4 regions of the Janthinobacterium salmonicoloratum genome follow, and region 1 is predicted to be linked to each of the others. Evidence: predicted binding sites of a transcription regulator. Region 1 holds the regulator's gene; each other region holds the start of a gene.
The links. Region 1 encodes sigma-54, which starts transcription at its own class of promoters, with help from an activator protein. Its sites were predicted from a motif close to TGGCANGNAANCTGCTTT; they were not measured.
Positions count from the first base shown of each region.

Region 2: a site for sigma-54 is predicted at 1,637-1,654, ahead of adh (aldehyde dehydrogenase). Genes of this name have one in related genera too.
Region 3: a site for sigma-54 is predicted at 1,483-1,500, ahead of prpB (methylisocitrate lyase). Genes of this name have one in related genera too.
Region 4: a site for sigma-54 is predicted at 2,013-2,030, ahead of ACQ4WY_RS04245 (urease accessory protein UreD). Genes of this name have one in related genera too.

Region 1 is NZ_JBNYXV010000002.1:191,845-195,584, reverse strand. Features, by position in the region: gene lptA (lipopolysaccharide transport periplasmic protein LptA) at 1-488, shown strand, start outside; gene lptB (LPS export ABC transporter ATP-binding protein) at 488-1,243, shown strand; gene ACQ4WY_RS14035 (RNA polymerase factor sigma-54) at 1,248-2,726, shown strand; gene hpf (ribosome hibernation-promoting factor, HPF/YfiA family) at 2,796-3,155, shown strand; gene ACQ4WY_RS14025 (enoyl-CoA hydratase/isomerase family protein) at 3,430-3,740, shown strand, end outside.
Region 2 is NZ_JBNYXV010000012.1:9,029-12,768, reverse strand. Features, by position in the region: gene adh (aldehyde dehydrogenase) at 30-1,550, opposite strand; gene ACQ4WY_RS28070 (beta-propeller fold lactonase family protein) at 1,889-2,845, opposite strand; gene ACQ4WY_RS28065 (TonB-dependent receptor family protein) at 3,050-3,740, shown strand, end outside.
Region 3 is NZ_JBNYXV010000001.1:858,534-862,273, reverse strand. Features, by position in the region: gene ACQ4WY_RS03970 (MBL fold metallo-hydrolase) at 1-410, opposite strand, end outside; gene ACQ4WY_RS03965 (hypothetical protein) at 587-823, shown strand; gene ACQ4WY_RS03960 (hypothetical protein) at 947-1,195, shown strand; gene prpB (methylisocitrate lyase) at 1,563-2,450, shown strand; gene prpC (bifunctional 2-methylcitrate synthase/citrate synthase) at 2,520-3,674, shown strand; gene acnD (Fe/S-dependent 2-methylisocitrate dehydratase AcnD) at 3,686-3,740, shown strand, end outside.
Region 4 is NZ_JBNYXV010000001.1:914,310-918,049, forward strand. Features, by position in the region: gene ureC (urease subunit alpha) at 1-375, opposite strand, end outside; gene ACQ4WY_RS04235 (urease subunit beta) at 377-706, opposite strand; gene ACQ4WY_RS04240 (urease subunit gamma) at 801-1,103, opposite strand; gene ACQ4WY_RS04245 (urease accessory protein UreD) at 1,116-1,982, opposite strand; gene ACQ4WY_RS04250 (two-component system response regulator) at 2,142-3,740, opposite strand, start outside.

The sequences.
Region 1 (3,740 bases):
CTGCACGTAGCGGCCACGTCGATGACGTCAAGCAAGTGCGTACCTTGACGGGCGACGTCGTGCTGGTCAAGGGTACCCTGACCATGAAGGCGGGCCGGGCCCTGATCACGGAAGACCCGCAAGGCTACCAGTTCATTACCTTCTGGGCCGATCCCGGCAAGCTGGCCACCTTTCGTCAGAAGCGTGATGGCGCAGGCGACCTGTGGGTCGAAGGCGAAGCGGAGCGCGTGGAATACGACAACAAGACGGAAGTGGTGAAAATGTTTTCCAGGGCCAAGCTGACGCGCCTGGAAGGCACGAAAGTGACCGACGTGGCCAATGGCGCCTTCATCTCGTATGACAGCCGCAAGGAAGAGTTTGCGATGGAAAATTCCAACAGCGGCACCAGCACCCCGGATGGCGGCAGCGTGCGCATGGTGATCCAGCCGAAGACCAAGGCGCCAGCGGCGGAGAAAGCGCCGGCCACGCCTGCGCCAGGAAAGAAATAATGGACAATACACGTTGCGGCAGCACCCTGATCGTTCGCGGGCTGCAAAAAACCTATGGCAAGCGGCAAGTCGTGCATGATGTCTCGCTGCAAGTCGAATGCGGCGAAGTGGTGGGTTTGCTGGGCCCGAACGGCGCCGGCAAGACCACCTCGTTCTACATGATCGTCGGCCTGGTGCCGTCGGACGGCGGCAGCATCGATATCAGCGGTGTGGATATCTCCAGCCTGCCGATCCACCGCCGGGCGCAGATGGGCCTGTCCTACCTGCCGCAGGAAGCGTCCGTGTTCCGCAAGCTGACGGTGGAAGACAATATCCGCGCCGTGCTGGAAATCCAGACCGTCGAAGGCCGACCGCTGAAGAAAGCCGAGATCGAGGAGCGCCTGGATAAATTGCTGGCCGACTTGCAGATTGAAAAGCTGCGCGAGAACCAGGCGCTGTCCCTGTCGGGCGGCGAGCGCCGCCGCGTGGAAATCGCCCGCGCGCTGGCCACCGATCCCCGTTTCGTGCTGCTGGACGAACCGTTCGCCGGCGTCGATCCGATCGCCGTGATCGAGATCCAGCGCATCGTGCGCTTTTTGAAGGAGCGCAATATCGGCGTGCTGATCACCGATCATAATGTGCGCGAGACGCTGGGTATTTGCGACCGTGCCTACATCATCAACCAGGGCTCGGTACTGGCGTCGGGACGCCCCGACGACATCATCGCGAACGAGTCGGTACGCCGGGTCTATCTGGGCGAACACTTCCGCATGTGAGCCAATGAAACAATCATTGCAGCTGCGCACTTCGCAGCATCTGGCACTGACGCCGCAGTTGCAGCAATCGATACGCCTATTGCAATTGTCTACCCTGGAATTGCACCAGGAGCTAGAGCAATTGCTGACGGACAATCCCTTGCTCGAGCGTCTCGACGATCCGCTCGACCGTTCGCTGCGTCTGCTGTCCGACGGGGCCTTGAGTTCCACGGCCGCGCCGGCCGAAGCGCCGCCCCAGCCGCCAGGCCAGGAGGTGCCCGCAGCGCCGGCCGAAGCGGAAACCTTTGACGGCGAGGCGGGCGAGAGCCCGGCCGCCGCGGAGGGCGGCGACAGCGACTGGAGCGAGGCGAGCCGGGGCAAGGCGCCCGACGACGAAGATTCGCGCCCGCAACTCGAAGCCCACCACTGCACCCTGCGCGAGCACCTGATGGAGCAGATGCGCGTGACGGTGCTCGAATTGCGTGACCGCGCGCTGGTCGAGCTGATCATCGACGCGCTCGACGATAATGGCTACCTGGAAGAGTCGCTCGACGACATCCTGGCGCGCCTACCGGAAGAGCTGGAAATCGATGCCGACGAGATGCGCACGGCCTTGTCGCTGCTGCAAAGTTTCGATCCGCCCGGCGTGGGCGCGCGCAATGCGTCCGAATGCCTGGCCCTGCAAATCAAGCGCTTGCCGCATATCGCCATGGTGACGCGGCGCATGGCCCTCGTCATCGTGGAAAAGCACCTGGCCTGGTTTGCCCAGCGCGATTTCAACAAGCTGAAAAAAGCCCTCGATTGCGACGATGAAGACTTGCGCGAGGCGCAGACGGTGATTCGCCAGTGCAATCCGCATCCGGGTGCCGTGTTCGCTTCGGACGTGTCCGATTACGTGGTGCCCGACGTCGTCGTCAAGCGCGCGCGCAATGGCTGGCAAGTCACCCTGAACAACGATGTCATGCCGCGCCTGCGCGTCAACGCCATGTACGCCAACCTGCTCAAGCAGGGCAAGGGCGAGGGCGCCATGGGCGCGCAGTTGCAGGAAGCCAAGTGGCTGATCAAAAATATGCGCCAGCGTTTCGACACGATTCTGCGCGTGGCGCAGGCGATAGTAGAAAGACAAAAGAACTTTTTCTCGCATGGGGCCGTTGCCATGCGCCCCCTTGTGCTCCGTGAAATAGCTGATACACTGGGTTTACACGAGAGTACTATCTCGCGGGTAACAACTCAAAAGTACATGCTGACCCCGCACGGCATGTTCGAGTTGAAATATTTTTTTGGTAGCCACGTCGCCACCGAAGCGGGGGGCGAAGCGTCATCGACGGCGATACGGGCATTGATCGTGCAACTGACAGGAGCAGAAGACCCTAAAAATCCTTTATCCGACAGTAAGATTGCGGACATGCTGGGGGAACAAGGCATGGTGATTGCGCGACGTACTGTTGCCAAGTACCGGGAAGCGTTGAAAATTCCGCCAGTGAGTCTGCGTAAGTGTTTGTAAGTTTTTTTCGGTTCCTCTGCGGGCCGGATACGATGGACCGCACGAACCCGATCATCTTTAGGAGTGTGTATGAATCTCACCATCAGCGGACATCATCTCGAAGTGACACCAGCCATCCGTGAATACGTACAAACGAAGCTGGAGCGCGTGAAACGGCATTTTGATCAAGTCATCGATATCGCCGTGATTCTGACCGTGGATAACCTCAAAGAGAAAGAAAAACGTCAAAAGGCCGAAGTCAACCTGCGTCTGAGTGGAAAAACTGTCTATGTGGAAAGCCTGGCGCAAGACTTGTATGCCGCAATTGATAGCCTGATCGACAAGCTCGATAGGCAAGTGATGAAGTACAAAACCAAAGTGCAAGGGCACGGTAAAGAGGCGATCAAGCATCTGCCAGACAATTCGGACGAAGAATTCGCCGCCGCCTAAGAACACCAAAAAACCTACTGCGCGTCGCGATTTGCGGCCTCCGATGCTCACTGTGCATACGCACAGCTCCGCTTCTCAGCCACAACTCACATCTGCTCGCTACGGTTTTTCCACGTGTTCTACGGCCTGCGACTTTGAACCGGTTGTGATCAACTAAGGGCGCTCACTGCGCCCTTTTTTGCGCCTGCCGCCTTTGTCGGGCAGCACAATGGGAACGCAATGTTCCCCGCGCAGGCGCTAGAATGTTTGCACTTTCACTTCTTTCCTGCCTGCCATGAGCGACTTCGTCGAGACCTCCATCCGCAACCGCACCGGGCACATCGTGCTCGACCGTCCGAAAGCCTTGAATTCCCTGTCGCTGGAGATGGTGCGCGCCCTGAGCGCGGCCCTGCTGGCCTGGCGCGACGATCCGCAGGTGGACGCCGTCGTGATCCGCTCCAGCAGTGAAAAAGCCCTGTGCGCCGGCGGCGACATCCGCTTCTTTTACGATGCGGGCCTGGCCACGCCGCAAGGCGGCAGCGCCTTGCTGGAAGATTTCTTTACGGAAGAATATGCGCTCAACCATGTAATTCATTTCTATCCGAA
Region 2 (3,740 bases), on a different contig from region 1:
GGCTTGACAGGCGCGGCGCGTGTGCCGGTTTAGAAGAAGCCCAGCGCTTTCGGGCTATAGCTCACCAGCAAGTTCTTCGTTTGCTGGTAGTGATCGAGCATCATCTTGTGGTTTTCACGGCCGATACCCGATTGCTTGTAGCCACCGAACGCGGCGTGGGCGGGATACAGGTGGTAGCAATTGGTCCACACGCGGCCCGCCTGGATGGCGCGTCCCATGCGGAAGGCGCGCGAACCGTCGCGCGTCCACAAGCCGGCACCCAGGCCGTACAAGGTATCGTTGGCAATCGCCAGCGCTTCGGCCTCATCCTTGAAGGTGGTCACGGACACGACGGGCCCGAATATCTCTTCCTGGAAGATGCGCATCTTGTTATTGCCCTTGAACACGGTCGGACGCACGTAATAGCCGCCCTCCAGGTCGCCCGCCTGCGTGTTGCGCTCGCCGCCGGCCAGCACTTCGGCGCCTTCCTGGCGACCGATGTCGAGGTAGGACAGGATTTTCTCCAGCTGCTCCTGCGACGCCTGGGCGCCGATCATGGTGGAAGAGTCGAGCGGGTTGCCCTGCTTGATGGCGGCCACGCGCTTCAAAGCCCGTTCGATGAATTTTTCGTAGATCGATTCCTGGATCAGCACGCGCGATGGGCAAGTGCACACCTCGCCTTGATTCAGCGCAAACATGGTGAAGCCTTCCAGGCACTTGTCGAAATAATCATCGTCCGCATCCATCACGTCTTCAAAGAAGATGTTCGGCGACTTGCCACCCAGCTCCAGGGTGACGGGAATCAGGTTTTGCGCCGCATAGCCCATGATCAAACGGCCCGTGCCCGTTTCACCCGTGAAGGCGATCTTGGCGATGCGCTTGCTCGACGCCAACGGCTTGCCCGCTTCCAGACCGAAACCGTTGATGATGTTCAACACGCCCGGTGGCAGCAAGTCGCCGATCAGCTCGATCAACACCATGATGGACGCCGGCGTCTGTTCGGCCGGTTTGAGCACCACGCAATTGCCGGCGGCCAGGGCTGGCGCCAGTTTCCACACGGCCATCAGAATCGGGAAATTCCATGGAATGATCTGGCCCACGACACCCAGCGGCTCATGGTAGTGATAGGCATAGGTTTCCGCATCGATTTGCGCGACGGAACCTTCCTGGGCGCGGATGCAACCGGCGAAGTAACGGAAATGGTCGATGGCCAGCGGAATGTCGGCATTCATCGTTTCGCGGATCGGCTTGCCGTTGTCGATGGTTTCCGCCGTGGCGATCAGGCTCAGGTTTTGTTCGATGCGGTCGGCGATGCGATTCAGGATGTTGGCGCGCTCGGCAGGCGAAGTCTTGCCCCAAGCATCCTTGGCGGCATGCGCAGCATCCAGCGCCAGCTCGACGTCTTCCGCCGTGGAACGGGCGATTTCGCAAAACGGCAAGCCCGTGATGGGCGTGATGTTAGGAAAGTATTCACCTTTTACTGGTGCAACGAATTTGCCACCGATGTAATTGTCATAGCGTTGTTTGAAGGGATTGGCTACGCCCAGTTTGCTGATGTCTGCGAGATTCATGTCGTCCTCTATCGGGTTAATTAGAATGGAATTGCTGTAATTAAAACCAAACGTCCTGGTACAGATGGGGTGAGTACACGCAGTCTTCCGCAAATGCCGTGCCAGCTCGCTGCCCCACTACAAACTTAGCGGGTTTTACCCTTGTTACAAGGGTGTGGCGTCCCTACCGGCACGCTTTTCAGCGCATCCCCGGGGCATGAAAGGAGGGCGTGGGCCTGTTTGCGTTTTGAACAAGGTGGCGGCGTCCTGTTCCAATGCGGGCCAGCCCTGCTGCTGCGCCCTTTCGCCGCTGCACAATGGAACAGGTGTACCAGACTGGAACACCTGTCCCAGCTTGCCTAGCGAATGACCACGCCCCATGGCAATTCACCTACGGCAATATCGGCCACCTTCTGCGCGCTGGCCGTGTCGATGACGGAAACACTGTTCGAGCGGCCATTGGCCACGTACAGCTTGGCGCCGTCGGGCGTGATGGCCATATTCCATGGGCGCTTGCCGACGGCAATGGTGGCCGTGACCTGGTGGCTGACCGTGTCGATCACCATCACCGTGCCGTCCGTGCCATTCGAGACATACACCTGCTTGCCGCTGGGATGGACCACGATGCCATTGGCATTCTTGCCCGCTGGAATAGTGGCAATCGCCTTTCGCGCGGCCATATCGATCACGTACACGGCATTGACCAGTTCGCACGCCACATAGGCGCGGCCGGAGTCCGGACTGAAACCGATGCCGCGCGGACGCAATCCCACGGCGATGGAAGCCACTTGGCGGCGTTGCGCCACATCAATGACATCGACTTGCTCAGCCTCTTCCGCACTGACCAGCAGCCAGCGCCCATCCGGGCTGAAGACGGCATGTTCCGGGTTGCGTCCCTGCACCTTGATGTCGGCGAGCAAGACGCCCGTCTGGCCATCAAGTAAGGCCACGCTATTATTTTCCTCGACGGCCACGGCCACGAAATGACCGTCCCGGGAAGCGCTGACGCCTTCAGGCGACTTGCCCAGCGCCACCGTGCGCAGGGGCGTGCCGGCAGCGTTATCGATCAGCAGCAAGGCGCTGCTGGCCGCATCCGTGACAAACAATTGCCGCCCGGTGGGGTCGGCGGCGATGCCGCGCGGACGCTTGCCTGCCGCGATCTGGCGCACCACCTGGTCGGTCGCCGTGTCGATCACGCTCAAGGTGCCCGATTTTTCATTGGGGACATAGGCAAACGGAGCGGCCTGGATGGCGCTGCTGGCGAGTGCAGGCAGCAACCAGCACACCTGGCGCAAGCGCGAGAAGAAGTTGGGCATAATCACCTTTTCAATGGCAAAACGTTGGAAAAGCGCGCCGTATCGGCGCATCTGACCGTTGCTGCATGCAAACGCCGTGCCACTGACACGCGTATAATTTCAGCCCACCAATGGAGACATGGCAGGCATATTGCTTGATAAGACTAGGCAGACCTGTACCGCGCACGCGATCAAGCAGGCTTTTATTCACATTGGAGAATCCGCATGCAGCACCGTTTCCGCCTGAACACCATCGCCAGCCTGTTTGTCGCCGGCAGCGCCACCCTGGCCCCCCACGTCTTTGCCGCAGAGTCCGCTGACCTGGCCGCGGGACAAGTCATGGATACGGTGGTCGTCAGCGGCAGCCGCATCGCCCACCCCAGCCAGGAAGTGCCGGCCTCGATCGACGTCGTCGACAGCGCCCGCATCCAGGAGGGCCAAATCCGCGTCAACGCGTCGGAAGCGCTGGCAGCCGTGCCGGGCCTGGTCGTGCAAAACCGCCAGAACTACGCGCAAGACTTGCAAATCTCGTCGCGCGGCTTCGGCGCACGCTCGGCCTTCGGCGTGCGCGGCGTCAAACTGATCAGCGACGGCATTCCCGCCAGCATGCCCGACGGTCAGGGCCAGGCCGCCACCTTCAACCTCGATACGGCCGAGCGCATCGAAGTGCTGCGCGGACCGTTTTCTGCCATCTACGGCAACCACTCGGGCGGCGTGATCCAGCTGTTTTCCAAGGATGGGCAAAATCCCCCGTCCGTGGAGCTGAACGTGACGGGCGGCAGCTACGGCACCAGCAAGGTGGACCTGACGGCGCAGGGCCAGGCAAGCGGCATCGGCTACGTGCTCGACGGCTCGCGCTTCCGCACGGACGGTTTCCGCGACCACAGCGCCGCCACGCGTGAACAGGCGTTCGGCA
Region 3 (3,740 bases), on a different contig from region 1:
CGCACTTCCAGTGTGCCGATATGAAAAACCTGGTCGGGCGCGAACAGCTGGTCGAACTGCGAACCGTCGGCCCTGGCGTCATCCTGATGGTAAACGGCGGCGAACGCCTGCTGCACCGTCCGGATAGCGGCGCCGATGGCCACGTCGCCGCCCAGTTGCTGCTGCAGGTAGGGCGCGGCGGAAAGATGATCGGCGTGCGCATGGGTTTCCAGCAGCCAGCAGCACTGCAAGCCGTGTTCGCGCACGAAGGCGATCACCTTGTCGGCCGAGGCGGTCGACGTGCGGCCCGCCTTGGGATCGTAGTCGAGCACGGAATCGATGATGGCGCAGTCCCGGCCATCGGTCTCATATACCACGTAGGTGACGGTGGCGGTGGCGGGGTCGAAGAAAGCTTGGATTTGTGGAGTCATCACGGCGGCAAGGGACGGACAGGGAAGGGCATTATATCGCCAGAGTTCGCCCAAAAAATGTTGAAAATTGACATTTAACATGCGAAAAACAGATAAGAGGCCGGACAAGGCGCGCGACTAACGTGCGCACCCTGTGCCTTGCCGCATGCTAACCTCATTCTTACAAGGAGGAATTCATGAACGATATGACTGCACGCAGCGAACAGTACCGCGGTTTTACTATTTCCGTGACCCCGCAAAAGGATAACGACGATTTATGGGATTTTACCTACCGCCTGCAGCGCGAAGGCGAATCCGAGGCGCAGGCGATTACGCGCAGCCGCACCCTGGGCGGATATGCGGCGCCCGAGACGGCTTGCACGGCTGGTCTGGAAGTGGCCAGGACGGAAGTGGATAATCTGCTGCGTCCTTGAAGCAGCGTAAATTGTTTAGCCCGAAAGTGAGCCTGACTACGGCTGGCGCGTGAAACACATCGCTGCCAGTCGCGCTTCATGCTACGATTTCCATTATTGAGTCAGTCACGAAGGAGGCATCCAATGAATAGCAGTTCTAAAATTCACTATAAGGGCTGGGAAATCGCTCCCTTGGCCGTGCCCACCACAGACGGCAAATGGTCGGCCAGTTGCGACATCGAACGCGCTACTGCGGAAGGCCTGGAAGTATTCGAAGGCTCGACTATGCAATTCGTTCGCGACGACGAGGAGGGCGCCATCGCCGCCGCCTGCGAAGAAGCCGTGCGCCAGATCGACAACATCATCGCCAATCCGCTGGTGCGCCTGGCCTGATTCTCTATCCCTTCAGTCCTTGTGTTCCCGCAGCCGGCATTCGCCGGCTGTTTTTCTTTCAAGCGCTGCTGGCTGCACGTCGGCCTGCTTCCCTCCTTTTCCGTCAGTGTTGTTGCATGTTTCAATATTATGTTTCAAGATGAAATAATGAAACGGAAATGAAACGTTTCATTGGTCAAACGTGAGCTCGCTGTTCCCTGGCGGGACAGCCCTGAGTAGCGCGGGTTGGCGCCTTGCCTCCTGTTTTCACTCTGCCGTCACGTGTTTGTCGCGGCGCCGCGCTGGCCTGGCACGGCATTTGCAATACCAATGTTCATAGCCACTCCGTGAAACATTCGGGACCATCCGAAACCCATAAGGTGAACACATGAGTCAATACTCCGCAGGTGCCGCATTCCGCAAGGCTGTCCAGGAAGAATCCCCGTTGCAAGTCGTCGGCGCCATCAACGCCAACCACGCCTTGCTGGCCAAGCGCGCCGGCTATAAAGCCATCTACCTGTCCGGCGGCGGTGTCGCGGCCGGCTCGCTGGGCTTGCCCGACCTGGGCATTTCCAGCCTGGACGACGTGCTGACCGATATCCGCCGCATTACCGACGTATGCGACCTGCCTCTGCTGGTCGATGCCGACACGGGCTTCGGTTCGTCCGCCTTCAATGTGGCGCGCACGGTGAAATCGATGATCAAGTTCGGCGCGGCCGGCCTGCACATCGAAGACCAGGTGGGCGCCAAGCGCTGCGGCCACCGTCCGGGCAAGGAAATCGTGAGCAAGGAAGAAATGGTCGACCGCATCAAGGCGGCCGTCGATGCGCGCACGGACCCGAACTTCGTCATCATGGCGCGCACCGATGCGCTGGCCGTCGATGGCCTGGAAGCGGCACTGGAGCGTGCTGTCGCCTGCGTCGAAGCCGGTGCCGACATGATCTTCCCGGAAGCCATCACGGACCTGGACATGTACGCCACGTTCGCCAAGGCCGTCAATGTACCGATTTTGGCCAACATCACGGAATTTGGTTCCACGCCGCTGTTCACCCTGGACGAACTGCGCAGCGCCCACGTGGGCCTGGCCCTGTACCCGCTGTCGGCCTTCCGCGCCATGAACAAGGCGGCGGAAAACGTCTACCGCGCGCTGCGCCGCGATGGCACGCAAAAGAATGTCGTCGACACCATGCAGACGCGCATGGAGCTGTATGAATCGATCAATTACCACGATTTCGAGCAAAAGCTCGACGCGCTGTTCGCCGCGCAAAAGAAATAAGTAAAGAAGCAGGGACCGCATGCCGGTCCCGCAATGACGCACCCGAGACTATTCAATCTGGAGAACACAATGACCGCACCGCAAGTCGCTACTTTCAAGCCTAAAAAATCCGTCGCCCTGTCCGGCGTCACCGCCGGCAATACGGCGCTGTGCTCGGTCGGCAAGACCGGCAACGATTTGCATTACCGCGGCTATGACATCCTGGACGTGGCCGACAGCTGCGAGTTCGAGGAAATCGCTTACCTGCTGGTGCACGGCAAGCTGCCGACGTCCGCCGAATTGAAAGGCTACAAGGCCAAGCTGAAATCCCTGCGCGGCCTGCCGTCCGCCGTCAAGCTGGCGCTGGAAGCCTTGCCCGCCGCTGCCCACCCGATGGACGTGATGCGCACGGGCGTCTCCGTGCTGGGCTGCACCCTGCCGGAAAAAGACGATCACAACGCGCCCGGCGCGCGTGACATCGCCGATCGCCTGATGGCGTCGTTCGGCTCCATGCTGCTGTATTGGTACCACTACAGCCATAACGGCAAGCGCATCGAAGTGGAAACGGACGACGATTCGATTGGTGGCCACTTCTTGCACCTGCTGCATGGCGAAAAACCGTCGGCGTCGTGGGAAAAAGCCATGCACACGTCGCTGATCCTGTACGCGGAACACGAATTCAACGCTTCGACCTTCACCAGCCGCGTGATCGCCGGCACGGGCTCGGACATCCACTCGGCCATCACGGGCGCCATCGGCGCGCTGCGCGGTCCGAAACACGGCGGCGCGAACGAAGTGGCGCTGGACATCCAGAAACGCTACGACAACGCCGATGAAGCGGAAGCGGACATCCGTGAGCGCGTGGCCAACAAGGAAGTGGTGATCGGCTTCGGCCACCCCGTCTACACGATTTCCGACCCGCGCAATAAAGTCATCAAGGAAGTGGCCCGCTCGCTGTCGCAGGAAGCCGGTTCCACCAAGATGTTCGACATCGCCGAGCGCCTGGAATCGGTCATGTGGGAAATCAAGAACATGTTCCCGAACCTGGACTGGTTCTCGGCCGTGTCGTACCACATGATGGGCGTGCCGACGGCGATGTTTACGCCGCTGTTCGTCATCTCGCGCACTTCGGGCTGGGCCGCCCACATCATCGAACAGCGCATCGATAACAAGATCATCCGCCCGAGCGCCAATTACGTGGGTCCGGAAGACCTGGAATTCGTGCCGATCAAGGACCGCAAATAATGGTCACGACTATGAACACCTTGCACCGCAAGCCCTTGCCGGGCACCCAGCTAGACTATTTCGACA
Region 4 (3,740 bases), on a different contig from region 1:
GATCAGGCCTTCACCGGCGATGATCTCGGTGGCGCCGCCGATGGGTAGCGTCACGCCGGGCTGGATGTCCGGGTTGCCCGCCTTGCCGATGCCGAAGATCAGGCCATTTTTCAAGCCGATGTCCGCCTTCACGATGCCCCAGTGGTCGAGGATGACGGCGTTCGTGATGACGGTATCCATCACCTCGGCCGCGCAGCGCTGCGACTGGCCCATGCCGTCGCGGATCACCTTGCCGCCGCCGAATTTCACCTCTTCGCCGTAGATCGCATAGTCATGCTCGATCTCGATGAACAATTCCGTGTCGGCCAGGCGGATGCGGTCTCCCTTGGTGGGGCCGAACATCTCGGCATACGCGCTGCGGGGAATGCTGGCCATCTCAATCCTTTCCCGGTGGTGTGTCTTGCAGTTCGCCCATCACTTCGCCATTGAAGCCGTAGACCTTGCGCTCGCCCGCCAGCGCCACCAGCTCCACCGTGCGCTGCTGGCCCGGCTCGAAGCGCACGGCCGTGCCGGCCGTGATGTTCAAGCGCATGCCGTAGGCACGCCAGCGCTCGAAGGCCAGCGCCGGATTGACCTCGAAAAAGTGAAAGTGCGAGCCGACCTGGATCGGCCGGTCGCCCCGGTTGGCCACCACCACGGTGGCCGTGGCGCGCCCGACATTCAAGCTGATTTCACCTTCTTCCAATTTGTATTCACCTGGGGTCATGAGAGGACTCCTTCAAAGATCGCGTTATGCTTGCCGGCCGGTCGCCGGCGCAAAAACAGCCATGGCGCGGGTGGCGCCCTGGCCGCTCAAAAAACTACGGTATCGGGTGGTGCACGGTCACCAGTTTGCTGCCATCAGGGAAGGTCGCTTCCACCTGGATATCGGGGATCATCTCGGCGATGCCGTCCATGATGTCCGCGCGCGAGAGTATTTTCGTACCGTCCGACATCAGCTGCGCCACCGACCTGCCATCGCGCGCCCCTTCCATGATGGCCGCGCTGATCAGGGCCACCGCTTCCGGATAATTCAATTTCAAGCCACGCGCCAGGCGCCGTTCGGCCAGCAGTGCGGCAGTAAAAATGAGCAGCTTGTCTTTTTCGCGGGGAGTCAGGTCCATGTCTGTCCTTGTTCAAGTATTCCAGATGCGGGGTACGACGGCGGCGCGTCCCAGCATGGCGGGGCGCAGCAACTGCCAGGCGGCCAGCATGATCGTGCGCGCCGCCTCGCTGTCGCCGCACAGCAGGCGCACCACCACCAACGCTTTCATCTGCGTGGCGCCAAACAGAGCGCCGGCCGGCACAGTGATTTCGCGCACGGCGGCCAGCACGGCGGAGGAAACGGGCGTGCCCACAGCGATCAGGGTGGCGCACACCGTGTGGCCCCCCAGTCCCAGTGGGCTGGCCATCAGCGCGCCGCCGCCGGCCAGCACACCCTGCTCCCACCACAGCAACTTGCCGCCGCGGCGGATTTGCACCTGCTGGCTGATGCTGCCCGTGTTAAAAATTTCGCCTGAGGCGCTGCGGCCCAGGCAGACGATGTCGCAGCCGATATAGTTGGCGTCCAGCGCCAATTCCACCTCGTGGCGCAGGCGCACGCAAGCCTGGTCGAAGAAAATGCTCTCCTGCGGCAGCCACTCGATGGCCGCGCCCCTGCCCGCGCGAAGCACGATGTGCTGGCCCGAGACGTGACCGTTCGCGCGGTACCACTTGGCGGCGCCCGGCGAGGTAAGCAGGGCGTGCGCGCCCTCGCCCACCGTGGCGTCGACGGCCAGCTGGTCGCCGCCCACCACGCCGCCGGGCGGATGGATGATGATGGCGTGGCAGACGGCATCGCCTTCCGGATACAGGGCCTTTTGCACGCGCAGGGGGCCGCTGTGCGTGCGCTCGACGAGGCGGCTGACGCCATCGTGCAGCGCAAAACCCAGGCGCAGGTGCGCCTGCCAGGCGCCGTGTGCGCTGGCCTGTGAGGGCATGGCTGGATGGGTACTGTCTGGCATGCGGGGCAATCGCGTAAATAAGCGATTACCTAAGCAGGATATGTGCCAGCGTCAGGGAAAGGAAAAGTGAGAATCCTGCACCGCGCTGCAGCGGACGCACCGGCATGGTGCGTCGCGCGCATCGCAGCGCTGAAAGCCTGCCCTTTAAAGGGCAGGCTTTCAGGCCACGGCCAGAGTGCGCCGTTCGCGCAGCAAGGCCGTGAAAGCTTCCGCGGCCAGGGGCCGGCTGAAATAATAGCCCTGCATTTCGTCGCAGCCGTGTTCCGTCAGGAAGGCCACCTGCTCGCGCGTTTCCACGCCTTCGGCGATGACGCGCATGTCCAGGTTGTGCGCCAGCGAGATGACGGAACGGGCGATGGCCGCATCGCTGCTGCTGGTGGTAACGTCATCGACGAAGGATTTGTCGATTTTCAGCACATCGATGGGAAAGCGTTTCAAATAGCCCAGGCTGGAATAGCCAGTGCCGAAGTCGTCGAGCGAAATGCCCACGCCGATATCCTTCAGGCGCGTCAGGGCCGCCACTGCCTTGTCCGGGTCGCCCATCACCGTGCTTTCCGTGATCTCGATACCGAGGCAGGCAGGCGCGATGCCGTATTTGCGCAAAGTCGCTTCGACGAAAGGCACCGTGCGGTCCTGTGCGAACTGCTTGCCGGACAGGTTGACGGCCACCTTGATGCTGCCCAGGCCCGCGTCGTGCCAGGCGCGGATCTGCGCGCAGACGCTTTCCAGCACCCATTCGCCGATGGCCGTGATCGAGCCGTATTCCTCGGCCAGGGCGATGAACAGGCCGGGCGGCACCTTGCCCAGCACCGGGTTATCCCAGCGCAGCAAGGCTTCCGCGCCCAGCAAGGCGCCCGTGCGCAAACACATCTGCGGCTGGTAGTGCACGGCGAATTCGTCGCGGCCGATGGCGCCGCGCAGTTGCTGCTGCATGGCCAGGCGGGCGCGGATATCGCTGCCCATGCGCTCCGTGAAAAAGGCATAATGGTCGCGCCCCATTTCCTTGGCGCGCACCAGGGCCGTGTCGGCGTGGCGCAGCACGTCGTCGAGGCTGTCGCCATCGGCCGGGCACATTGCGATGCCGATGCTGGTCGTCAGCGCCAGGCGCTCGCCATCGACGCTGAGTTCTTCGCGCAAGCCGGCCAGGATGGTTTGCGCCAGCCCCAGGGTACGCCCCAGCAGGGCATCGTCCTGCAGCAGGATCTGGAATTCGTCGCCGCCCTGGCGCACTACCGTATCGCCCTCGCGCACGCAGCCGGACAGGAAACGCGCCACCACTTGCAGCGCCTTGTCGCCGACGGCCTGGCCGTGCGAATCATTGATGTTCTTGAAGCGGTCCAGGTCCAGGCACATCAGCACCACCTGCTGGCTGTCGCGCAGGGCGTTGGCGCGCGCCTGTTCGAAGCGCTCGCGCAGCAGCACGCGGTTCGGCAAGCCCGTCAGCGCATCGTGATAGGAGAGGAAATCGATCAGATGCTGCTCGGCCTTGCGCTCGCTGATATCGAGGAAGACGCCGATGTAGTTAACGACGGCGCCATCGGGGCCGTGCACGGTGGAGGCGCTGAGCAAACAGGGATAGGTGTCGCCGCTCTTGCGCCGCGTCTGCACCTCGCCCGACCAGCAAGCGCTGCTGCGCAAGCCCTGGCGCATGGCCAGCAGCACCGCTTCGCCCGTGTGTTCGGCGTGCAGGCGCATGATGTCCGTGCCCACCACTTCCTGCGCCGCGTAGCCGGTGATGCGCGTGAAGGCAGGATTGGC